3 regions of the Mycoplasma sp. P36-A1 genome follow, and region 3 is predicted to be linked to each of the others. Evidence: riboswitches for the same ligand, from Rfam matches in the RefSeq annotation. Region 3 holds a riboswitch; each other region holds the start of a gene.
The links. Region 3 has a riboswitch for thiamine pyrophosphate ahead of ACD762_RS04375 (energy-coupled thiamine transporter ThiT). Riboswitches for the same ligand answer to the same signal wherever they lie in the genome.

Region 1: another riboswitch for thiamine pyrophosphate. It lies ahead of ACD762_RS06365 (YkoF family thiamine/hydroxymethylpyrimidine-binding protein); the one in region 3 lies ahead of ACD762_RS04375 (energy-coupled thiamine transporter ThiT).
Region 2: another riboswitch for thiamine pyrophosphate. It lies ahead of thiD (bifunctional hydroxymethylpyrimidine kinase/phosphomethylpyrimidine kinase); the one in region 3 lies ahead of ACD762_RS04375 (energy-coupled thiamine transporter ThiT).

The regions. Positions count from the first base shown of each region.
Region 1 is NZ_CP168083.1:1,308,053-1,316,520, reverse strand. Features, by position in the region: gene ACD762_RS06375 (ATP-binding cassette domain-containing protein) at 1-984, opposite strand, end outside; gene ACD762_RS06370 (ECF transporter S component) at 984-1,571, opposite strand; gene ACD762_RS06365 (YkoF family thiamine/hydroxymethylpyrimidine-binding protein) at 1,571-2,182, opposite strand; TPP riboswitch at 2,251-2,348, opposite strand; gene ACD762_RS06360 (IS30 family transposase) at 2,930-4,192, opposite strand; gene infC (translation initiation factor IF-3) at 4,571-5,131, shown strand; gene rpmI (50S ribosomal protein L35) at 5,150-5,344, shown strand; partial or broken gene rplT (50S ribosomal protein L20) at 5,373-5,723, shown strand; gene ACD762_RS06340 (Rho termination factor N-terminal domain-containing protein) at 5,697-5,879, shown strand; gene ACD762_RS06335 (dUTP diphosphatase) at 5,950-6,438, shown strand; gene ACD762_RS06330 (M48 family metallopeptidase) at 6,438-7,124, shown strand; gene ACD762_RS06325 (lysylphosphatidylglycerol synthase transmembrane domain-containing protein) at 7,218-8,237, shown strand; gene ACD762_RS06320 (glycosyltransferase) at 8,237-8,468, shown strand, end outside.
Region 2 is NZ_CP168083.1:1,805,625-1,814,092, forward strand. Features, by position in the region: gene tenA (thiaminase II) at 1-317, opposite strand, end outside; gene thiE (thiamine phosphate synthase) at 330-959, opposite strand; gene thiM (hydroxyethylthiazole kinase) at 943-1,824, opposite strand; gene thiD (bifunctional hydroxymethylpyrimidine kinase/phosphomethylpyrimidine kinase) at 1,769-2,572, opposite strand; TPP riboswitch at 2,629-2,726, opposite strand; TPP riboswitch at 2,767-2,864, opposite strand; gene ACD762_RS08770 (hypothetical protein) at 2,924-3,463, opposite strand; gene ACD762_RS08775 (VOC family protein) at 3,675-4,061, opposite strand; gene ACD762_RS08780 (PTS sugar transporter subunit IIC) at 4,150-5,175, opposite strand; gene ACD762_RS08785 (hypothetical protein) at 5,471-5,725, shown strand; gene ACD762_RS08790 (D-alanyl-D-alanine carboxypeptidase family protein) at 5,747-7,042, opposite strand; gene ACD762_RS08795 (homocysteine S-methyltransferase family protein) at 7,215-8,468, opposite strand, start outside.
Region 3 is NZ_CP168083.1:916,100-924,567, reverse strand. Features, by position in the region: gene ACD762_RS04385 (helix-turn-helix domain-containing protein) at 482-697, shown strand; gene ACD762_RS04380 (hypothetical protein) at 958-1,707, shown strand; gene ACD762_RS04375 (energy-coupled thiamine transporter ThiT) at 1,739-2,227, opposite strand; TPP riboswitch at 2,292-2,395, opposite strand; gene ACD762_RS04370 (hypothetical protein) at 2,467-3,021, shown strand; gene ACD762_RS04365 (hypothetical protein) at 3,076-4,026, opposite strand; gene ACD762_RS04360 (Gx transporter family protein) at 4,057-4,575, opposite strand; gene ACD762_RS04355 (NusG domain II-containing protein) at 4,548-4,961, opposite strand; gene ACD762_RS04350 (FAD:protein FMN transferase) at 4,942-5,967, opposite strand; gene ruvB (Holliday junction branch migration DNA helicase RuvB) at 6,156-7,157, opposite strand; gene ruvA (Holliday junction branch migration protein RuvA) at 7,167-7,727, opposite strand; gene nadE (NAD(+) synthase) at 7,727-8,468, opposite strand, start outside.

The DNA.
Region 1 (8,468 bases), 390 kb from region 3:
AGGGTTTTGGAAAACATAACCTATATCTTTATAATAAATTTTTTTATTAAATTTACATAAGTCAGTCTTTTTATACAATGCTTTACCCTTATAACTATTCATACCAGCTAAACTGTTTAAAAAACTACTTTTTCCAATACCACTTACACCAGTAATAGCAATAATGCTACCTTGATATATTTTAGTAGTTAAACAGACATTAGCTTCACTATTATCCTTTAATAAAGGTATAAAATTTTCTAGTTCAAATAATACTTCTTTGGTATGTAAATTAGGATAAATAAAATTATAGTTTTCAGTATTAGGATAATTATCTTTATTATATACTGTTATTGTTTTATTATCTAAGACATATATATTATCACTGAAAGCTAATAATTTATCAATTTTGTGATCGATAATAATAATAGTTTTATTTTTATCGTGTTGTAGTTGTACTAATTTCTTGATCAGTAGTCTAGTTGTGTCAGGGTCAACATTGGCAAAAGGTTCATCTAACAACCAGACATCACTATCAAGTATATAATTACATGCTAAAGCAACTAACTGTTTTTGACCTCCAGATAAAGTTGAAAGCACTCTAGTTTGCAAATGGCAGATATTTACAAAGTTTAAAGCATTCATAACTTTATCTTTAATTAATAAGGGATCACAATTAATATTTTCTAAGCAAAATATTAGTTCATTTTCAACAGTATCCATACAAAACTGTAAATCAGGGTTTTGAAACATCAAAGATAAATAATGACATCTATCTTGATTATTTAATTCATATAAGTCAATATCATCAATAAAAACATTACCTTCAAATTTAATTGAAGATTTATTTAAAGAATTAGAAATGAAATGAAACAATGTAGATTTTCCACTTCCACTAACACCAGTAACTAGATTGAAAGAATTATTTTCAAATTCAAGATTTAATTTATTAAATAAAGTATATTCTTTAAATGATAAACTGAAATCTTTTATAACTAAAGACATTAGACTTCATTGTTGTTTATTTCATAGTTTTCTAAAACACCAGTCTTAGCTAATGCATCTACTAATTTTTTAACTAAAAATCCACTAAAAAACCAAGCTGAAATAAATCTAATTACAAAAATCGCAACTAACATTCCAATAGAGATACCTGTAAAATTAGAACGGAAGAATCCCCAAATAAAGCTTGTAATTGTTGCACCTAAAGCAGATATAGTAAAAGTTTTCATTGAATAACTTTTATATGAAGTTGCAAAGAAAGCTGCTTCAGAACCAATACCTTGAACTAAACCAGACACAAAAATAATTGGGCCATACATGTTTCCTAAAAAAACTTCAATTAAAGCTGCAAGCATTTCAGCTATTGTAGCAACTCCTGGTTTTCTAATAATATAAACAGCAAGTGTTGCCGCCATAAACCAAATTCCAAAAATAAATTCATTAGCTAAGATACCTAAACCAAGAGGTGTTAGTAAAACTCCTAAATAAATACCAATATGAACAGCTCCTAAATAAATAATTCCAAAAATAATTGAAATTAGACCAATCATAATTATGTCTTTTAATTCCCATTTATACATATTTTTCATTATAGAGTTTCTCCTTTTAAACTAGGACTGTTTACACTTAAAGTTGCTTCTAAAACATAGTGATTCAAGTTTTTAAAAGAATAACTTAAAACTTCATTGAAATAATCAAACATATCTTTAGCAGAACCAGTTAAAAGAGTTACATAGTGATCACTAGTAGGTTTTAAATTATATTTATTTGCAAGTTCTACAATATACATAATTTCTTTCATATAATCATTATCTCCAAAAACATAAAAAGAATACTTAGCATGTACTAGAAAAGAATCATCAGTTTTTACATCTAAATTATCCAGCTCATTTTCTTGAATAATAACATCAGCATCAACATCTCCAGGACAGCCTTTAGAAAAAGTTAATTCACAAACACTATGAATATCTTTGTGATAAGCATTAGTAAATAACTGCTTAGCAGTATGTACTACATAAGATTGACTTCCACGATACATTGTTGAAAATAAATCAGTTTTACTATAAACCTTACTTGAATCTACATCTTTAACAGCATCTAATATTATATTGACATAATCATTAGACATAGGATAATACGATAGACGGCAACCAGTAATATTAATATTACCAGTGCAACCACATTGTGCTTTGTTTTGCATTTTAATACCTCCAAAAAATTTATATACAAAAAAACCGTGCTTATTCCACTGAACAAAAACGGTTACGTGTTAAATCGTAATCACTTCCCTACGTTGGTACTAACCAAATCAGGTTCAAAGGGACAGGAAAAGACCATCTCAGCATTAAGCGCCCCTAGTGGAAAAGAATGTATTAAATTGTATGTAATAAATATAACACAAAAAAAGACTAGTAAAATAAAAATATCGTAAAATAATGGTTAACTAAAGTTTTTTTCAGGCTGAATTATGTATTACTACTATTATAGTTATATTCATAATTATGTTTTTAAAACAATTTTAATATTATATAAACTAAAAATTTAAATAAATAATGATTCAGCTACATAATCACATAAAACATAAGATAATAATATTTTACTAATTGTTTTATAATTACTTCTAGTAATAAATATAAAGATATGATAGAATAGAGAAGCTGAGTTAAAATTGCTTGGTAAAGTGTAAAACTTAATTCTACACTTAGGCTATAGATGGTTCATGTAATACTAAATTCTATATCTAACGATTAAAAGGTGTTTTTTTAGTGATGTTTACTTTCAATACTTATCTATAGTGGTATACTTATATTCAAAGTAAGACTAATTTCTACACACTGAAAATCATAGTAGTTTTGTAATTTTGTAATGTTGTAACACTAACTTCTACTATGTATGTATTCATTCATTCGATAGAATTTCGCTTATTTTGATATTAATTCGTTACGGTTTATTTCTTTATAAGTTTTGGCTTAAGTATTATACTTGAAGGTTCTATTTCACTAATTTTTAGTAATTGTAATATTTCATTGGTGTTATCAATAAAATATTTCATATAATTAATTGGTGATTTACCATTACAAGTTTCAACTGGATATGAATTAATATGTGAAAAGATTAGATCTAAATCTTCTTGTGATTTTAAGCCAAGATTATTTAGATCTTTTTCTTTTGGCAATATATATCGCAATGTTACATGGCCTCTTTCAACATTTGCTTTTTGATATGAAGCCATTGGATCACAATAAAATAATTTACTACCTAATTCTTCAATTTTATCAGTTGCATAAAATTCACTACCTCTATCTGTTAAAATCACCTGAAATATATTTTTATATAAGTCATCTCCAAGTAAAGACTTTAAATATTTTAGACCATTTACCATTGCTTCCATAGATTTTTCATTTTGATAGACCCCAATCATAATTTTGAATTTTCTAATATAAAAAGTCTGAATAAATGGACCAGTTGATATATTATTATATACTGTATCCATTTCTACTACAGAGGATGAAGCATGTTCCAATAAATATTTTTCAAAGTCATTAAACTTTCTGTTGGTTAAATAAGCTCTATTATTTCTTGGCTTTGATTTAATTTTTTTTACTTTTCTTGATACTTTACATCTTAAATCGAGATCTATTAAACCATCTTTAGAAAAGACTCCATTAGAAATATAATTATAGAGTGTCTTTTCACAAATATTTAAATTATCATTAGATTTAATAATCGCATATGGAGAATGTCCATTATTTATTAAAGGTTTGATAATAGAACCGATAATTGAAGCTTGAGAAGTAGTAAGGTTTACACCTATACGTGAATCTACAAGTGAATACTCATATTCATTTTGAGCTCTTTTCGCATCATATCTATACCTAGTATATCTACAGCTAACTATATCAACACATCCATTACAAACACCGATTATTTTATCTCTATGCTTACAAGGTATCATTGAATAATCAGAGCAAGTATTATTACATTTATTAACTTTACATTCTTGCATATGAATACAATCAAATACAAGACTTCTATCTCTTGAATAAGACTTAATATATAAGTATCGATGATTTTTAATTTCTTTGCTTATTGTAGATTTACTTTTACCTAAATCTTTAGCGATTGAAGTTTTAGTAGCAAGTTCTTTAAGTTTACTTTCAATGTATTCTCTTTCTACTAAAGTTAAATGTTTACCTTTGTTTGTTTCCATACTAATCACTCTTTCATAAAAATATAAAAAGCGAAATCTATTAATACTATTGTATACCTGTGTAAGACTAACTTCTACTGATATTTTAATGATAATCGATGTAAGACTTAATTCTACGAATTAAGTGGAAGTGTAGAAGTTAACTTTACACTTTACAGTTAAAATTGCTTATATATAAGCTTTCAACTTAATTGTATATAGTATTGACAGTTAAAGTTAATTTTGATATAATTACAAGTGCGTGGAAAGAAGATGCAAATCTCACCCGATGACAAAATAGTTATGGGTAAAGGTCACTGACGATACAGTATGTAGAGACAAAACCTTATTGAGAAAATGTAACACTCTTTTTACAGAGTGTTTTTTTATTAAAATGAAATGGAGGGCACTATTATTAGTAAATTTGGTTCAGGAAATAAAGGATTTGCCAAAAATGATGATTTGGTAAATGAGGCTATTAGAGCAAGAGAAGTATTATTAATTGACGATAAAGGGGTACAAGTTGGTGTTATTAACACTAAAGAAGCAATGAAAATGGCTTTAGAAAAAAACTTAGACTTAGTTGTGGTTGCAGCAAAAGCAAACCCACCAGTAGCCAAAATAATTGACTATGGAAAATATCGTTTCGAAGCTCAAAAGAAAGCTAAAGAAGCAAAAAAGAATCAGAAAATTCAAGATACAAAAGAAATTAGATTATCACCAGTAATTGATACTAACGATGTTAATACAAAATTAAAAAATGCACGTAAGTTCTTAGAAAAAGGTGACAAATTAAAAGTAGCAATGCGATTTAGAGGACGTCAAATGGCTCATACTGATATAGGTAGAGAAATTATGAAAAACTTTATTGCAGGTATCGAAGATATAGCAGTGGTGGAAAAAGCACCTAAGTTAGAGGGTAACAACATGATCATGTTTGTTGCACCTAAAAAGAAATAGCATAGGAGGAAGAAGATTATGCCAAAAATGAAATCACACCGTGGTTTAGCTAAACGTGTTAAGAAAACAGGAACAGGAAAACTTAAAAGAGGACGTGCTTATACTTCTCACTTAGCACCAAGAAAATCAACGAAACAAAGAAGACAACTTAGAAAAGCATCATTAATTTCTAAGAGCGATTACAAAAGAATCAAAACATTATTAGTTAAATAATTAATAATATAAGGAGGAAACGAAAAACATGGCAAGAGTAAAAGGTGGAAACGTCGCAAGAAATAGACGTAAAAAAGTATTAAAACTTGCAAAAGGTTATTATGGATCAAAAAGCAAGCTTTATAGAACAGCAAATGAGCAGGTAATGAAATCATTACAATATGCTTTTAGAGATAGAAAACAACTAAAAAGAAACATGAGAAGATTATGGATTGCAAGAATCAATGCAGCAGCAAGAATGCATGATATTTCATATTCAAGATTAACTCATGGTTTAAAATTAGCTGGAATTGAAATCAATAGAAAAATGCTTTCAGAAATGGCTATTCACGATGAAAAAGGTTTTGAAATTATTGTAAACCAAGCTAAAGATGCATTAGAAGGAAAAACTACAGTAACTGTAGAAGAAACTGCTGTTGCAACTGAAAGTTTAGAAGATAAAACTGTCGTAGAATTAAGAGCTATGGCTAAAGAAGCAGGTAAAACTGGTTATTCTGCAATGAAAAAAGAAGAATTAATCGATTTACTTAAATAATTAATCAGGCTAAAATACGGTTGTATTTTAGCTTTTTTTTAATTAAAAATTATGAATAGGAGAAAATACAATGGAAATAAATTTAGAAAAAATTAAACCAATACAAGCTGATTTAGATCAAAAAATTGCAGCTATACATAATGTTAACAACCATGATACTAAATCAAAAAGAATATTAGCTTTTTTAGTAGAATTAGGTGAACTAGCAAATGAAACAAGAACATTCAAATATTGGTCTTTAAAAGATGCTTCAGCTAAAGAAGTAATATTAGAAGAATATGTTGATGGAATACATTTTTTAGTATCATTAGCAAATGATCTTGATATACAATTAGATTTTAATGTTGAAAATGATAAACAATCATTAACTCAACAATTTATAAAAGTATTCACATTAGCAACAAATTTAAATGATAATTTTAACAATGAGAACATTCATAAATTATTTGAACAGTATATTAAAGTAGCAATTAGTCTAAACTTTACTAAAGATGATATTATAAATGCCTATATGGAAAAGAATAAAACAAACCACCAAAGACAAGCAGATGGTTATTAATGGATAGTTTTAAACATCGTAATTATTATGTTGTAATAGATAAAAAATCAAAAAATAAAAATACTTATATTAGAATGAAAACAGATGGCTCACTATTAATTACAACACCTTATCATACTAACAAAGAGCAGTTACTACCATTTATAGATCAATATATAGATAGGATAGAAAATAAGTATGATTTAGAAAAAATGAAAAAGAGTGGCTACCAAAATAATGATATTATAAACTATCTTGACAATCAATATACTATCCAAGTGAAAAAAACAAATGGTAACCAAATAGCATTTATAGAAAAAGAATACTTATATATAATGGTAAAGGATATCAACGATAAAGAAGTAATTAACAAACTAGTTGATAAGTTTATGGTTGAATCTGCAAAAAAAATATTAGAAAAAAGATTTTTTGAGATAGTACAGTCTTTTCAACACATTGATTTTTTACCGAAATTAAAAGTGCGAAAGATGATTTCAAAGTATGGAACATGTTATTATAAAAGAAATGAAGTAGTATTATCTTCTATGTTACTTCATTATGATCAAGAGTGTATTGATTATGTAATAGTGCATGAATTAGCACACTTTATCATACCAAATCATTCAAAAAAGTTTTATAACTTAGTAAGTATTTATTTACCAAATTATAAAAATGCTGAAAATAAACTTAAAAATTTGAAAAGATAGTCTGTTTAATCTTACATTTTTTTAATGTTCACTGTATTTATTTGAACTAAAAGAATAAATAAGGTAAAATATTTAAAGAAACAGGGGGATTAGATGGATAAAAAAACAAAAAGAAATTTTGCGATTATAGTAGCTATTACATTTGTAGTAATGGTATTTTCATTTAAGAATGATTATGAGAATATTATTAAAATGTTTTCAAATATAAATATATTTTGGTTTATCATTGCCCTAGTTATAATGATAATGTACAACTTACTTGATGCTTATTTTATATATTATTATTGTCGAAGATTTGATAAAAACTATACGTTTAGAAATGCTATTGATGCTCAACAAACAGGGGCTTTCTTTAGCGCAATTACGCCGTTTGCAAGTGGTGGACAATTTGCACAAGTATTATTGTTTACTAAACAAAAAGTACCTTCAAACAGATCAGCTAGTATGTTAATGTTAAGTTTTATATCTTGGCAAAGTGTATTAGTAATTTTTGGAGCTTTAGCATTACTATTTAACTATGCTAAACTATCAGTAACATTTGATGCAATATTTAATTTAGTATTCTTAGGTTTTTTCATAAACTTGGTAGTTATAGTAGGACTGTTTTTAACAGCTTTTTCAGAAAAATTTCATCGCTTTATATTTGGAACAATCATTCCTTTTTTAGGAAAGATTAAAATTCTAAAAAATGTAGAAGAAAAAAAGAATTCTGCCAAAATATGGTTACAACTATTTAGAGATGAATTTAATACTTTACTATTACATAAAGATATAATGATACACAGAGTTGGTATAGATACCTTAAAAATATTTACTTTTTATTCAATTCCATTTTTTGCAGCTAAAGCATTAAACTTACATTTAGATCCCTCACAACTAATGAATATAATCATATTAACAGCTTTTGTCTTTATGATTGCATCATTTATTCCACTACCTGGAGCAGCAGGAGGAACTGAAGGAACATTTATGTTATTATTAGGGCCAGTGTTTGGAGTTGCCACAACATCAGTAATGTTATTATGGCGTTTTCTAACATATTACTTAGTAATGATAGTAGGCTTTGTGATATTTGCTAATGTAAAAGAATTGAAAAAGGGAGTTGAAGATTAATGAGAGTAGCAATCTTTACAGATACATATTCTCCTGATATCAATGGTGTAGTTACATCAGTTCGTATTCTAGAAGAAGAGCTCAAGAAAAATAAACACGAGGTCTATATAGTAACTTCATCAAACAATACAAGAATCACAAGAGAAGGTAACTTAATTAAATTACCTGGAATATCAATAAAAAAATTATATGGTTATAACCTTTCAGGATTCTATTCAAGAAATGTTATTC
Region 2 (8,468 bases), 890 kb from region 3:
GATGCTTTTGTGTTTTGAATTTGATCATTATTTATGTTAAATTTTTTCATATAATATATGTGTGTTTGCATCTCATTTGCTAGAATGTTATGTTGGACATTAGTCAGTTTGCTTAATATGTCAATATCATCAGCTTTTACTACTGCTAATGCGTATACTTTAGCATACTGTATTAAATATTGGTAATCTTGTAGAAGGTAAAATTTGAATTTTTCTTTTTCTAAAGTTCCTTTTCCAATTTCTTGTACAAATGGATGGTTATACCCTTTTTCCCATACTTCCATGGCTTTATCCTTTAGTTGTCTTGAAAATGACATTGTTATCATCCTTTATATTATTTTTGTTAATTCTTTGATGTTTTTTGCTGCTTGTTTTATATTTTTCTTGCCTATGATTGCTGAAACAATAGCTACTCCATCTATATTAGTATTTCTAAGTTTATCTATTGTTTGCTCATTTATACCACCAATAGCTACTACTGGTATTTTTAGATTTTTTTTAATATTTATTAGTGTTTCAATTGAAACATTGCTAGCATCATCTTTTGTTTTAGTAGTAAATACTGCACCTACTCCTACATAATCAGCTTTATCAATTTCTGCTTGTTTAGCTTCTTTAAGGTTACTAACAGATATTCCTAATATTTTATTTTTTCCAATTAATTTTCTAACTATCTTAGCATTTAAATCTTTTTGTCCTACATGTATACCATCGGCATCTATTGCTAAAGCAATATCTACTCGATCATTAATTATTAATGGAATTTGATACTTTAGACATACTTTTTTTATTTTCATTGCCTGGTTATAAAATTCTAGACTATCTAGGTTTTTTTCTCTTAATTGTATTATGCTACAACCACCTTGAATTGCTTGTTCTACTGCATCTTCTAGTTTTGTTACACTCATTATTTTTGAATCTGTCACTAAATATAAACTATAATTAATGTTTGATTTCATTTATCTTACACTTTTCATTAAATATTACTTCATCAATTTTACTGACTGCATCTATTATTCCGATGTGAAAGCTACCTAATCCTGCATCTATGTTTCTTTCTAAGGAAATTTCTCCTGCAATACCCATTACTGAAATTGCTGTTGCACAAGCACTTAAATAGTCATCTTTATTTGCTGCTAAGCAAGCTGCTATAAGAGATGTTAACATACATCCTGTTCCAGTTACTTTAGCTAGTTGTTCTACTCCATTATGTATTTCGATGCTTTTTTCACTATTGCTTATTACATCAATTTCTCCTGTTATAGCTACAATACAGTCTAATTTTTTTGCTAGGTTTCTAGCTATCTCTACTTTGTTATCATTTCTTTTAATATCTTGTTCTGATGCATCTACACCTTTTGTTTTAGAATTTAATCCTGCAATAAAGCTTATTTCTGATATATTCCCTCTTAATACTGTTATTTTGACTCTGTTTAATATTCTAGATATTGCTTCATCTCTTAATTCTGATGCTCCTACTCCTACTGGATCTAGTACTACAGGAATATCTAATTGATTAGCTCTTTCACCTGCTTTTATCATTGCTAAGATTGTTCTTTGGTTAAGTGTACCTATATTCAATACTAAAACTGAACTAATGCTAACTATTTGTGCTACTTCTTTTATATCATCTGCCATTAGTGGTGAAGCACCTATGCTTAATGTTATATTGGCACAATCATTAACACTTACATAGTTTGTAATATGGTGTACTAATGGTTTTATATCTTTTACATTTTTTAAATTATTTGTATATTGGTTCATTTTTCTAGTCTTCTTTCTTTTGATTTTGATATAAATTATAAAAGTGGTTTGTTGGTCCATGACCACTTCCAATATTAAGTGAATGTTTAATTGCAGTTGTTACATATTTTTTTGCTTGTGCAACTGCTTCATTTAAAGATAATCCTTTTGCTAAATTAGATGCAATTGCTGAAGAATAAGTACATCCTGTTCCATGCGTATTTTTTGTATTTATTCTTTCTGCTTTATAGTAATAAAAATTTTTTCCATCATATAAGATATCTGTAGCATCTTCTTTACTGTGTCCACCTTTTATTAACACTGCTTTTGCCTTCATATTTATTATTATTTTAGCTGCCTTTTCCATATCTTTATGATTTTCTATTTTCATTTGAGCAATTTCTTCTGCTTCGGGGATATTAGGTGTTATTAAATCAGCTATCGGCAGTATTACTGCTTTCAGTGTTTCTATACTGTCTCTTGCCATTAAAGCACTTCCGTTCTTAGCAAACATTACTGGATCAACAACTATATTTTTTGCCTGATATTCTTTTAACTTTATAGCTACTGTATTCATAATTTCTTTACTTGATAACATTCCTATTTTGACTGCTTCTGGTCTTAAGTCTTCAAATATCGCTTCTATTTGTTTATTAATTATATCGATATTTATATCTTGATAATCCAAAACTGTCTGGGTATTTTCTGCAACTACTGAACAAACCACTGACATTCCAAATAATTCATGTGCTGAAAAGGTTTTGATATCAGCCTGAATTCCAGCACCGCCACTGCAATCTGATCCTGCAATACTTAATATTGGTTTCATTAATATGCCTTCTTTCTATATAAATAAAAAATGATGCCCTGTATAAAGCACCATCATATTTTCAATGGTTTGCTTCCTACACTAGTGTTAACTAACAGGTTCAAAGGGTCAAGTTTAACTTTCTCAACGATCAATCGTTCCCCTGCAAACATAATTATTTTGTTTTAAATATAAAAAGCTCCAAAAAGGAGCTTAAATTTTAATTTACTGCTTCCTTCGCTAGTGTTAACTATCAGGTTCTAAGGGTCAGGTTTTACCTTCTCAACGATTAATCGTTCCCCTGCATTCATTTTATATATATTATTAGTTTACCATTAGAATATGCCTTTGTAAATATTAGTATAAGGAATTTTATTTTTTAGACTCTTTAAATGCTGATACATTTATGTGTACTGTATCTGCTTTCTTGCTTGCAACTGTTGTAAATGTTACACCATTTATTATTGTTTCTTTACCTGTTGCAGCAATTATTTTATCCATGTCTTTTGCTGTTAGTTCTTTAATTGTCTGTGATTTAAGCAGTGTATTTACTTCTTTTAAAAGGGCTGCTGTTTCTTTTTTAGGAGCGATGTAATCTACTGATGTTAATCCTATATTATCTTTATACTTTCCTATTGTTATTTCTATTTTATTTTTTTCTCCACTAAAATATCCCTTTTTTTCTTCAGGTAATTTTTTAAATTCTTTTATTACAGCATCATAATATGTACTACTTTTAAAAATGTTATCACTTTTGTTTTTGTCTGAATCAAAAGCTACTTCTTGACTTGTAGCCTTTGCATCTGCTTTGGTTTCTGTTTTAGTATCTGCTTTTTTTTCGGCTTTTTTTTGCCCACATGCTGTTGCGATAATGCATATGCATACTATTGCAAATATTTTTTTAAATTTCATTTTATTTCTCCTTTTTATCAATTTTACTTATTATATCTCCTTTCTTTTTCTTAATAATATAGTAGCAAATTCATTAATTAAAAGTCCTTATTTTTTTCTTAAGTTACTCTTACTTTTTAGTAACAATTATCATAAAATATTTAGATTTATTATTTTTAATATCACTCTAGGTAATAAAAAAAACGCTTTTTAAAGCGTCTTGATATTATCTTTATTCTTTTATCTGATGTAACATCCATAAATAGCCAAATTCATCTTTAAACATTGAGTTAGTTACTTTATATTCTTTCATCTCTTTTATTGGTTGTATTTCAATACATCCAAGTCTTAGTGCTTTTTTATGAACTTCTTCTATATTTAAAACGACTACATTAAACCATATTGGCATATAAATATCTGGTTTTGGTGCATGTAAATGGTATTCTTCATTTTCGTCTAACATATGAAATCTTGTGTTAAATATTTTGAATACTACTTCGTTTAAGCCTACTTCTAAGTTTGTTTTCTCTAATAGTTCTACATCAAAAATGCTTTGATATATTTTGATGGCTTGTAAACTATCTTTTACTATGAAATCAATTTCTACTCCTGTATACATAAATTACCTCCCTGTTTGTACTTCTTATATTTATTATACAATATTGTGTTAAATTATAATAGACTTTACATTTAAGTTTTTTATAATATTAAAGATTTACTTTATAGTCTAGATTAGTTACTAGCTTTAATTTGTATTTAAATAGATAATTTAGTATTAAGGCTACTATAAATGGTGCAACTGCAAATGCCATAATTGTTGTTACAATGTTATTTAGGTTATATCCAACTATACTTAAATGTGTAATTGGTCCTATTAAACCACAAGTACCAAACCCTGCTGATAATGAAGTTCCTTGAATGTTTAAATATACTCCTAATGTTGATGTTATAGCTGATGCAAGTGCACCAGGTATTATCATTTTAGGATTTTTTATAAAGTTTGCCATTAGTAGTTTTGGTGATCCTAATATTATAGCAATAGATGTTCCTAGCCCATTTTGTTTATAGCTTAGTGTTGCTAGTGTTATTGCCATTGTTGCGATTCCTAGTGTTGCAATTCCACTTGCATTTCCTGTAATTGAAATTAGTAGGGCTATTGCTACAGATGATATAGGTGATACGATTATAATTCCAAAACTAACTGCTATGAGCACTGCCATAATATAAGGTTGTAATTGCATAAAATATTGTATTGAAGTACCTATAGCTTGTGATATTAGTCCAATAGGTGCTGCCGTGTAGTAACAGATTAAACTTGTTACAAATACTGTTATTGCTGGTAATAATATTAGTTTATATGCTTTAAGCTTAGGTCCTATGTAAGTGATTATTATTAATGCAATGATGGCTCCTATTGCCATATTTATGATATCTCCTGTTCCTTTTATTAAGAACATTCCTTCTTCATTAATACCTTTTAATACACCACCTGCCATAAATGTTGATGCTATTAGTGATGCGCCACTTATTATATCTAGTTTATAGTTATAGGCTATACATGCTCCTATACTAACTCCCATTAAAGAATTAGCTAAACTTAAATATGGACTTATATAATTTAGTTCTAATAGTTTGGCTATTTGTCCAAATACAGCATCTGGCATTAATGCTATTACTACTCCAATACTCATTCCATTTAATATTTTAAATAAATGGTCTTTTATTAATGTCATTCTTTTTCTTACCTTTGTCTTTCTTTTAGTTTATTTGTTTTATAAAAAATACCACAGTTATCCTTATTGTGACAACTAATTAATGTTCTTTAGAATGATTTTCACTTTTTTTTAACGTAGTATCTATATTAATGAAAATTATCTTACTAGAATAAAATATGTGTTTATAGCTATTTTTTATCATTTATCTTTTATTATTTTGTGATGTTTAGATAACATTTGTATTAAAGATAAATTTTGATTTTTAACATTAAGTAAATATGGTATAATACTCATATTCGCAAGGGGGTATTATATGAAAATATTTTTTTCTAGTATTTTAATGATTATCTATGTTATTTTGATTGCTTTAACTTTGTTTATTTTACCTAATTCTGTTCACGCTCATTTAAGTAAGTATACTGCTTTATTATTAATTGTTCCATCTTTAGCTCTTGGGTATAAATATGCTTTTAATAGTAATTCTGATAATAAGCTTGCCATTCGATTATTTATTGTAATATGGATTATATTATTAATTTTAATTGCTTTAGGTATTGTTAATTTATAATAAAAAGGACTAATGTCCTTTTTATTTTTTGTAGATATCACTTATAAATTCGATTGCTTTTGCAAATATTCCTTTGTTTTGTACTTCATTAGCTACTACTACCTTTGTATTATTAATTGGTGTATTATCAAAGAATTGGGTTGTATCATTGATACTCATAACTCCAATTTCTTCACCTTTTTTATTTACATAGAACTTGTTTAGATGTTTGTTATAGTGTTGTAATTCTTCTATACTAAACTTAAAGTCTTGTCCTTTTTCTAGATATAAATAATATGGTTTGTCTAATGTAAATGTTACTTCATTAGTAGTAAATCCAGCTTTTGAATTTATTTGTATTTTATCTTGCATATTAACTGTTTCTAAATTATTAGCATATGAGTACATGCTAGCAATATCTGAATATAATGAAACTCTTGATTTTGATGCAAGAGATATAGCTAACAATGTGTTATTGTTTTCATCTTTTTTTAAGGCAACAATTGCATTTGAGTATTCTTCTATATTTGATCCTGTTTTTAAACCGAATACATTTTTTATTCCACTACTATTTCCATCCATTATTCCATTTACATTATGTAATGTTATTGGATTATTGTTACTTGTTCCTATTGTAGTTTCTAAATGATTTCCTGCTTCTATTATTTCAGGATAGTTTTTTTGTATTTGTTTAACTAGTAATACTAAATCATATGGTGACATTAAATTTTTTCCATCAGCTGCTTCTAAACCGACTTTTTTAATATATTTTCCATCTAAACCTGAAGTTGAAACAAAACTTGAATTTGTCATTTTCCACTCTTTTGCATTTGCATTCATTGCATTTACTGCAGCAGCTTGAGAACCAAATATTTCTTCTGCTAATAAAATCGATGCATCATTTCCTGAAGGCATCATTACTGCTTCATATAGTTCTTTTATTGTAAACTGTTGTCCTGATTTTAATCCTGCACTTGAAAAGTTAGAATGATTGTTTACATCATCAATTAGTTTACTTACTTTTACATTAGTATCTAGTGTTTTATTAACTGTGGCTAGTTGTTTAGACACTGTAGCTAAAAACATTGTTTTACTTACTGAGTAAACTGGAATAGATTGTTGCATATTATGATTAAATATAACCTGATTAGTATCTAAATTCATTAACAAACTAGCTTTATTACTTGTTTTTAATGTTGAGTAATCAAATGATATGTCTTTTTCTATATTTTGATTATTATTAACCTCTGTTACCTTATTTGGCATAAAGTATTTAAAGGCTGTAAAACTTATTAAAAGTAATAGTATTACAATTGGAATTATTTTTCTTTTTTTCAATTGGCATCATCCTTTTTTTATATTTTTGTTTATTTTTATTGTATCACATTTAACATATATATTATATATCTAGTAAAAAACTTGAATATCTTCTACTATTATTTTAAATATAAAAAAATGAATTGTAGATTAAACATAATTTACAATTCATTTATATAGTTCTTAAACTAACCTATTTAGTGAAAATTCTATTTAGGATATCTACACCTTCAAGTGCATCTTTTGCATAGAAATCTGCATTAATTTTATCGGCATATTCTTGTGTTAAAACAGCACCTCCAACTATTATTGTTATTTCAGGGTGTATTTTTTTCAAATAAGTTATAATTTCTTCCATACTTGATACTGTAGTTGTCATTAAAGCACTTAATCCAACTACTTTGACATCATTAGCTTCTAGTGATGCTAATATATCCTCTTTGCTTACATCTTTTCCTAAATCTATTACTTGATAACCATAATTTTCAAATAATACTCTAACAATATTTTTACCTATATCATGAACATCACCTTTTACAGTAGCTACGATAACTTTCTTATTTTCTTTTTTGTCTGTTGCTGGTAATTTTGTTTTTATTATTTCAAAAGCTGTCGCAACTGCTTGTGCACTTTGTATTAATTGTGGTAAATACAGTTTTTGTTGTTCAAAAAGATTTCCTACTTCATTTAAAGCCACTACTATTTCATTTTCTATTATATCAAGTGGTTCTCTTGTTTGTAATTCTTTTTTAGTTATTGTTGCTACTTCTTCTTGTAGTCCTTTTTTTATTGCTTGTTGCAATGTATTTTCAATGGCTACAATTTCACTTTCTGTTTTAGTTTCTTTACTATTATTTTGTATATAATTTTTACTATCAAGATCATGATTTATCAATACTTGTGAAGCATCAATAGCTTCATTAATCTTAATACTTGCTGGATTTACTATTCCTGAATCTAAACCTTGATAGATTGCCATTGTTAAAAAAGCAGCATTTAATGCATCTCTATTAGGTAGTCCAAATGAAACATTAGATATTCCTAGGATGGTTTTTACTCCTAGTTTTTTTATTTCTTTAATAGCATCAATACTAGCTATTACATCCTTTTGTTGTGCTGATGCTGTTAGTGTAAGACAGTCTATTATTATATCTTGTGGTTTTATTTGATATTTTGCTGCTTCTTTTACTATTGTTTCTGCCATTTCTATTTTTTCTTCTTTTGTATATGCTAATCCCTTTTCATCAATCAAAAGACCTATAACTGCTGCCCCATATTTTTTTATTATTGGAAATATCGCATCCATACTTTCTTTTTTTGCATTCACTGAATTAATTATTGGTTTACCATTATATTCTCTTAAGGCTGCTTCTATTGCATAAGGGTTGGCACTATCTAATTGAAGTGGTGTTTTTACATATGATTGAATTAGCTTTGTATAATATAA
Region 3 (8,468 bases):
TGGATAATTCCAAAAAATATAAATATTAACATTGACTTTATTTTTAATTTGTCAATTTTTTAAATTATTTTGACTATTGAACAAATGTGCTTAATAAAGGTAAAATAGACTTTCTATTTTATAATAAATTTCATTAAATAATAACAAAGGCTAAAAAAACATATATAATTTTTATATATTTTAATTTGAATACTTTATAATTACTGTATGGTTAAATAAACATTTAATAATTACATATTTGCAATATACAAGTCTAATATTTCAACAATAAGTAGATAATGACAGTTTTTTGTCAATATAACAGTATAAACCTGTAATTATTTATAACAAACTAGACATTTATTATTTATATTTAATATTTTATTAATAAAAGTAATACAGTTTTATTGTTTATTTAAAACTTTTTTTGACAAAAAGCTTTTATTTTATAATTATATTTGTTAAAATGTAGTTAGATATGAATTAAAGGGGGAAAATTTACATGTACAAGTATGAAGTTTTACATTATACAAGAAAAAATAAGAAAGTTACACTTCACGAATTAGCAAACCATTGCTGTATTTCTAAAAGCTATTTATCTTTAATTGAAAAAGGTAATAGAAAACTTTCTTATGATTTAGCAGTTAAAATTGCAAGTTATTTAGAATGTACACCAGATGAGTTGTTTTTAAACGATCACGTAAATTCAATCGCTTAAAATAATCAAATATTGGGAGTTTGATTAAATTAACAACAAACAACTAATCAACTATATGATTTTTGATAAATCATATAAAATGACTAAAAGTAGACTATGAAGAGTATAAAGACTGTGTAAATATACAGTCTTTTTTATTTTATTTAAACTTATATGCATGATATATACTTATAATTATGTCTAATTTTTGTTATAATGTATAAAGGCGTTGTTGAGTAAAAATGCAGATGATGCATTTAAAACATAAGGAAGGTGAATAAATGATTATAGAACAAACTGCAGCTAATGCTAAAGAAAAAAGTTATAATAAAAAAAATACAAATAATTTAAAGGCTAATAATAAAGATGCTAATTGTATTTTAAAAAATAAAAAAACAAACTCACACAAAACTAAATTTTCAAATAATAAGAACAGTTCATCAAATAATTTAAATAATGCAAATTCAAACAATCTTCACAAGAGATTAAAATATAAAGATATCCCTATAAATAAAAGGAAGTATCGTATTAGTATTGTAGAAAGTATGAGTGAATTGAAGGTTAAACAATACGGTTTTGAAAAATCATATTTTTTATTTGAAAAATCAATCAATCATATGGAAAAAGAAGGAGATAAAGCAGAAAGAGCTGCTTTAAATTATCTTAAAGATTTAAAGGTATTAGGTAATAATTATTCTTGTAATAGAGTTATAACACTTAATTCTATTAGGATTGAAGCTGATATTATTGATTATGATAATAAAATAATTTATGAAACAAAAAGTCGTAAAACTGGTATCCAAGCTAAAATGGCTATCAAAAAGAAATGGGCAATTTTTGAATTTGATAAAAAAAATTCAATTTATGCTGATTTTATATTTAAAGGTATTGTTGTTTCAAATTATACTGATGGAATGAAGATTAAAGGAATTGCAAGTTTTGAAAATGATAATATAGATAAAATAGTTACTAAAAGAAAATTTGAGTCTCATTTTCAAAGAATTGAAAATTTTAGAAATATCAGAAAATAAAAAAAATCCTATAAAAAGGATTTTTCTTTGTTTAATTATTAATTGTTTTATATGCTTTTGAAATTTGAACATTTGCTAAAGCAAATATTATTACATTAACAATTACAGTTGGAATAAAGTATGTTGCATTGTATGTAAGTGATGCAACAAATGGTGTTTGCCAGAAGATCATTCCAGATAATGTATATGATGCTAATGCAATTATTGATCCAATTGCAATATTAACATATATATTTTGTTTAAACATTCCACATGTTACTATTGCAACTACTGGAATTATGTAATCAAACAGTCCGGAGAATAAGTTTGTCATTTGACCACCTAATAACATTTGTAATATTGAAACAACTAATCCTACAAAAAAGCAATTTCTCAATTTTTCATTGGCTACTGCAATATACAATGGGAATAGATATAATGTTATACTTCCTCCCTGAGGCATTTGAAACACCTTAAATAATGATAATACTGTTGCGATTGCTGCAATTAGAGCAATACGTGTCAACTCTCTTGTACTCATAATATTCTTTTCTCCTTTTTGATTGCGAGGCAAAGAAAAAACACCATCTATCAGTAATTGGTGCTTGTCGTTTTTAGCGGCTCCCTACGATAGTATTAACTAACAGGTTCAAAGGGTCGGAATTAATTCCTCTCAACTTATGTAATATAAGTACCCCTGCAATCTATTTATTTTTTACATTTATATAATACACCATATAGCAACTATTGTCAATTTGCTATAAGTAAAGGAGCATTAGTATGAACAATACAAATCTTTTAAATATCGATTTTAATGATATAGACTCATTTCAACTATCAAATGATGATTATAATTATCTTCAAAATATTAATAATAATTTATACAGTTTTTTATACAATGAATTATTAGTTAACAAAAATCTTGATAATAGTATTAAAAAAATTATTTTGTATTCTTTACATTTAAAATTAAATAATGATGCTAAGATTATTTTAAGCAAGCCTTTGATATCTACATTGGAAACTGATCCTTTTACACCTACAAAAAGAATAAAAAAAGTCCCTTTTCAATATATTTCAGCTTATAATTTTGAAAGTATTGAACATGATTGGTATCACTTAACATCTAAGAGTTATTTGTCTATAGATAAATTTAAAAATCCTATAAGATGTACTGTACAGTTCAATATATATACTAATAATAGATATGATGATACTGTCTTATACTTTTATGTCAATATTAGTGAGTCTGATTATCTTATTAAAAGAATTGAGCTAGCTACATTTAGTGGATATAGCCAACAAAACATTACTGTTCTATATACTACAACATAAATAAAAAGTGGTATATCTAATATAAAAAAATGACATTTAAGATGTCATTTTTTTTTACTTATATTGAACTATTAGTGAAGCGTTATTGTTTTCACCTTTAATAGTTAATGTTTTATTAGCTACTTGATTATCAATAACTGATATTTCATCATTTACAAAATCTTTAAGAATTACATTGTTATTAATAATAAGTATTATTTCACCATTAATATTAGTAATAGTAACTAAAGCACCTAATCTACTAAATGTCGTTTGTGTTAAATCTAAAGTAGTTTTTCCAAATTTGTTATCTATTTTTACATCGGTAAGTTCTGTTGCCTTAGCACAATAGTTTACACTTGCATCTCTATTGAAAATATTGATTAATTCATTATTTTCATAATAATTTTCATTTTCTAGTATTGTTGTTGTATTATTTAAAGAAGAATCACTAGCTGTTTCTTCTTTAAAAGTATCTTCAGTCATTTCTTTATTTATATCTTTATTTATATCTTTATTTTCAAGTGAATCAGATGTACCATTACTTTCTGTTGTGTGATTATCATTAAAAAATGATGGTTTATCATTCTTAGTGCTACTTTCTTTTTTTGCTGGTTCATCAAAAAAACTACCTTTTGAATCATCATGTGGTGTTGTTTTAAATATTTTTCCAATAACTGACTCAGAAAATTGATCATCACGTTCACTCATTGACATTGTATTTTTTAATCCAAAGATTTTATTAAGTCCTATTCCTAATAAAAATGCAGCTACTATTAAATAGATATCACTGTAAAATCTAATTCCTAGTTGATCTTGATTAATAATAACTAAAAATGATAATCCTACTAATGTTATTATCATATCTGTTGATCTAATTCCTCTATAAATAACATATATGATTAATGCATTTATTACAACATAGTACAAAGAAAAGCTGTAAAAATTTTGGATTGATGCTAAAAACATTAATAGTCCTATTACGATAAATAAAACTCCTGTTTTATCATTATTGTTAAATTTCATTGATTATTCCTCCTTTTGTTTTATTATATATTATTCATTTATTGGTTTTAAAGTATGTCTCATTAAATAGATTATTTTTACCGCTATAAAAGCTACTAAAAAACCTGTAACTACTCCAGTTAGTAGCAAATATGGTAAATAATAGAAAAATACTGTTGATGAGTACAAAAGTGAGACTGTTGTTATTTGGGCAAAGTTAAATGTAATTGCTTGGGTCATAGATATTCCATAAATAGAAAAAACTTTACTTTTATATATTGGTAATATTATTAACATGCTAAATAAACCAGACGCCATTGATATAACAAAAGGCATACCAAATAGTTGACCTGTAATTAGATTTGCAACTACTATTCTTAGCACATTAGTAGCAAACATTTCTTTATACCCATAAAAATATAAAATAAATATCATACTTATATTTGCTAAACCTAGTTTAATCCCTGGAATAAAAATAATGTTTATTGTGATGTTTTCTACAATATTTAAAATAATTGCTATTGCTAAAAATAATCCTAATGTTACAATTTTTTGTGTATTTGATTTCATGATATAATACCATCTACTTCATGGTCTTGAGTATCCCCTTCTATTTTTATATATAGCTCATTTGGAAGACATACTATTGGTGTTATTTCTGAATCGCTCCAACCTTGTATTGAGCATATATGGTTTCTTGAAGTTTCTTCAACAACTCTAACTTTCCCATTTTCACTTTCAATTGTTATTAGTCCATTAACTGCTTCAACATCAAATGTTTTTTTTGATGGATCACTTAAATCAAAAGTATGTACTACATTATTTTTATAATATACCTTTGCAATTTTATTTGTATTACTTGTTTGTTTTGTATTTACATATAATATTGAAATAGCACTTAGTATTATAAATATTATTGTAATGAATAAATCTGCCTTATTTAATTTCAACTGCATCTTTAATACCATCACTTACAGTTACTTTTTCATCTTTATCTATAATTATATATTCAAAATTATATTTTTTAGATAGCTTTTCAATCTCAGTTGTTGGTAGAAGAAATGCATCTGTACTAAAATAATCCGCTAATAAACCATTATCTGAAACTACAGTTACTGAGCGATGTAAATTTCCTGGTTTTAAAGTGTCTGGGTCAATTAAATGGTGCATTCTTTTACCATCAACCATATAATATCTTTGGTAATCACCACTAGTTACAACATTTTTATTTGCTATTGATAATGTAACATTATACTCAGAAGGACTATCTGGATTTGCAATTCCTATTACATAATTGCTTTTGTCAGGTTTGCTATTGATAGCAACTACATTTCCTCCTGCATTAATTAAACCACTTTTTAAACCATCATCTTGTAGTTTTTTTGCAACTAAGGCTGTAACATAACCTTTTGCAGTACTTCCTACATCTATTTTATTACACTTTTCTTTAAGAAAAACTGTTTTTTTAACATTATCTAATTGTATATTATCAACACTAACACATTTATTAGCACTCTTTAACTGCTTTGAAGTTGGATTATTTATATTCTTTTTACCAGCTTCATACTCATTATATTTTTGGGTATATAATTGGGTAACTGGATAAAGTGCTATATTATTTTTAGTATTACCTTGTTCATATAATTCTTTGGCTTGTTTTATTAAATCAAAAATATCTTGATCAACTACAACAGGTGCTTTTCCTGCTTGATCATTAATAGTTTTTATATTATTTAATCCATTGTAATTATTATATGCATCAAATTTTTTGTGGTAACTTTCATACAATGCTTTTGCTTCTTCTAAATATACATTAGCATCAGCTTCTTTACTTGAATACACTGTTACATTTATATATGTATCAAATGCTAAAAAAGACTCAGAGAATTTTGATTCCTGAGCTGAACATCCACTGATAAATAATATAACAAGTGCACTAATTATATATTTTATTTTTTTCATAAAAATCTCTCCTCATAAAAAAATGTTAAAGGGCAAAGATAAATCCCGAATATGTTCAGGTGGGTATGCTGCAAACAATTTCCTGAATCATGATTGACTCAACTTCGACTGTCTGACACACATTCCCAATTATCTCATTTGAGGAATTTTTTATGCCCTTTAACAATTATTATTATATCATAATTTATTTAAATGTCACGCGTTTTGATTAACTTTTGATAATGTAAATAACCCTCATCTGTAATCATTCTTCCTCTTTGCGTTCGTTTTATTAATTGCTTTTGTAACAAGTATGGTTCATGTGCATCTTCTATTGTAGAAGACTCTTCACCAACAGTTGCAGCTAATGACTCTAAGCCAACTGGTCCACCATCAAAAGCTTCAACCATGCAACTTAGTATTTTGGTATCAATATAATCAAGACCTAGTTCATCTATTCCTAATGCCTTTAAAGATTCTTGTACAATTTTTTCATCAATAATTGAATCATTTTTTACTTGTGCAAAATCTCTAACTCTTTTAAGAATTCTATTGGCAATTCTTGGTGTTTTTCTTGCTCTTATTGCCAAATCTGATATTGCTGTATTTTTTATTTCAATGTCTAAAATTCTACAAGTTCTAATTATTATGTTAGATAACTCTTCATCAGAGTAGTAATTTAATCTCTCTACTACTCCAAATCGATCTCTTAATGGACTAGATAAATCTCCAAGTCTTGTTGTAGCTCCTACCAATGTAAAAGGTGCTAGTTCTACTCTTATTGATCTAGATGTTTCTTCTTTACCTACTATTATATCTATATAGAAATCTTCCATTGCAGAGTAAAGTATTTCTTCTATTATTTTAGATAATCTATGTATTTCATCTATAAATAAGACATCGCCTGGTTGAAGCCCAGTTAACATAGCAGCTAAATCACCTGTTTTTTCAAGTGCTGGACCGCTAGTATATTTTATATCTCCTTGCATTTCATTTGAAATAATTGTTGCAAGAGTTGTTTTACCTAAACCAGGTGGCCCATAAAGTAGCACATGATCTAAAACTTCTTCTCTTTTTTTGGCTGCTTCTATATATATCTTTAGATTTTCTTTAATCTGTTCTTGGCCAATATAGTCTTTTAAAAATTGCGGTCTTAATAAAACATCTGATATTTCATCATTGTTTTCTACATTATTAAATATATCATTCATTTATTACACCTACTTTAATAATAATTGCAATCCTTTTTTAATGTACTCTTCGGTTGATAATATTTCTTTATTTAATATTTTAGCTATTTTATTTACTTCTACTTCTTTATAGCCTAAAGCAATTAAAGCTTCTATTGCATCTTCTAAATCATTTGTTTCATTAGAAAATAAATTAACTTGAGAAATTTTACCTTTAAGATCAAGAATAATTTGATTTGCACTCTTTGGACCAATTCCAGGCATTTTTTTTAGAAATGTAATGTTTTCACTTGCAATTGCATCCATTAGTTGATTATAGTCTACTGCTGAAAGTATACCTATTGCAACCTTAGGACCAACGCCTTTTACCTGAATTAGTTTTAAAAAAACATCTTTTTCAGTTGTTGTTTTAAACCCAAATAGAGTTATTTGGTCTTCTCTTACATGAGTATAAATATGAAGTTCAATTTCTTGATTCAACTTAAATTCAAATGGGTATGGCGTAATTACAGAGTAGCCTACATTATTAACATTAAGAACAACATAATCTTTTACGCTTGTGATTATTATGCCTTTTAAATAACCAATCATTACATATCACTTGCCTTTAATTTGGGAAATCTAATTCCAGATCTTTTGTGGCTTGATACTTTGTGTAGATATTCTATTCTATTTTTAGCTACTTCACTTACTGGTTTTCCATCCATATAGGCTTCTAACTCTTGATAAGTAACTTTTAATTCATCTTCATCATCTACACCATCTATTAATCCTGCTGATGGTTTTTTTGTTTGGACACTTTTAGGTAATCCTAACTCTTTTGCAATCTCATACACCTCTGATTTTTTTAATTGAATTAAAGGTGCTAAATCAACGCCACCATCTCCATACTTTGTGAAGTATCCTGTAAACCATTCACAGGCATTATCTGTCCCTATTACCATATAACCATAGTTTTGTGCAATTGCATAAATACTAGTCATACGTAATCTTGCTTTAGTATTTGCAAGGGCCATATCATAATCATTAGTTTCAATAATGACATTAGATATTGTATCTCTAATTACCTTATATGTATCATTTAAATCAACAATTTGATATTCTAGATTAATGTTTTCTGTGACTTCTAAAGCATCCTTCACATCACTTTTTGAAGATTCAATTGGTATTATTAAACCCATTGAATCATTTGGAAACGCTTTTTTTATCAAAGCTGCTACAACAGCTGAATCTATACCACCAGAAACGCCAACTATTGCTCCTTTTAATTTTGCAGCAGTTACTTCTGACTTAATCCACTCTACTAAATAATCAATATATTCATGTATGTTT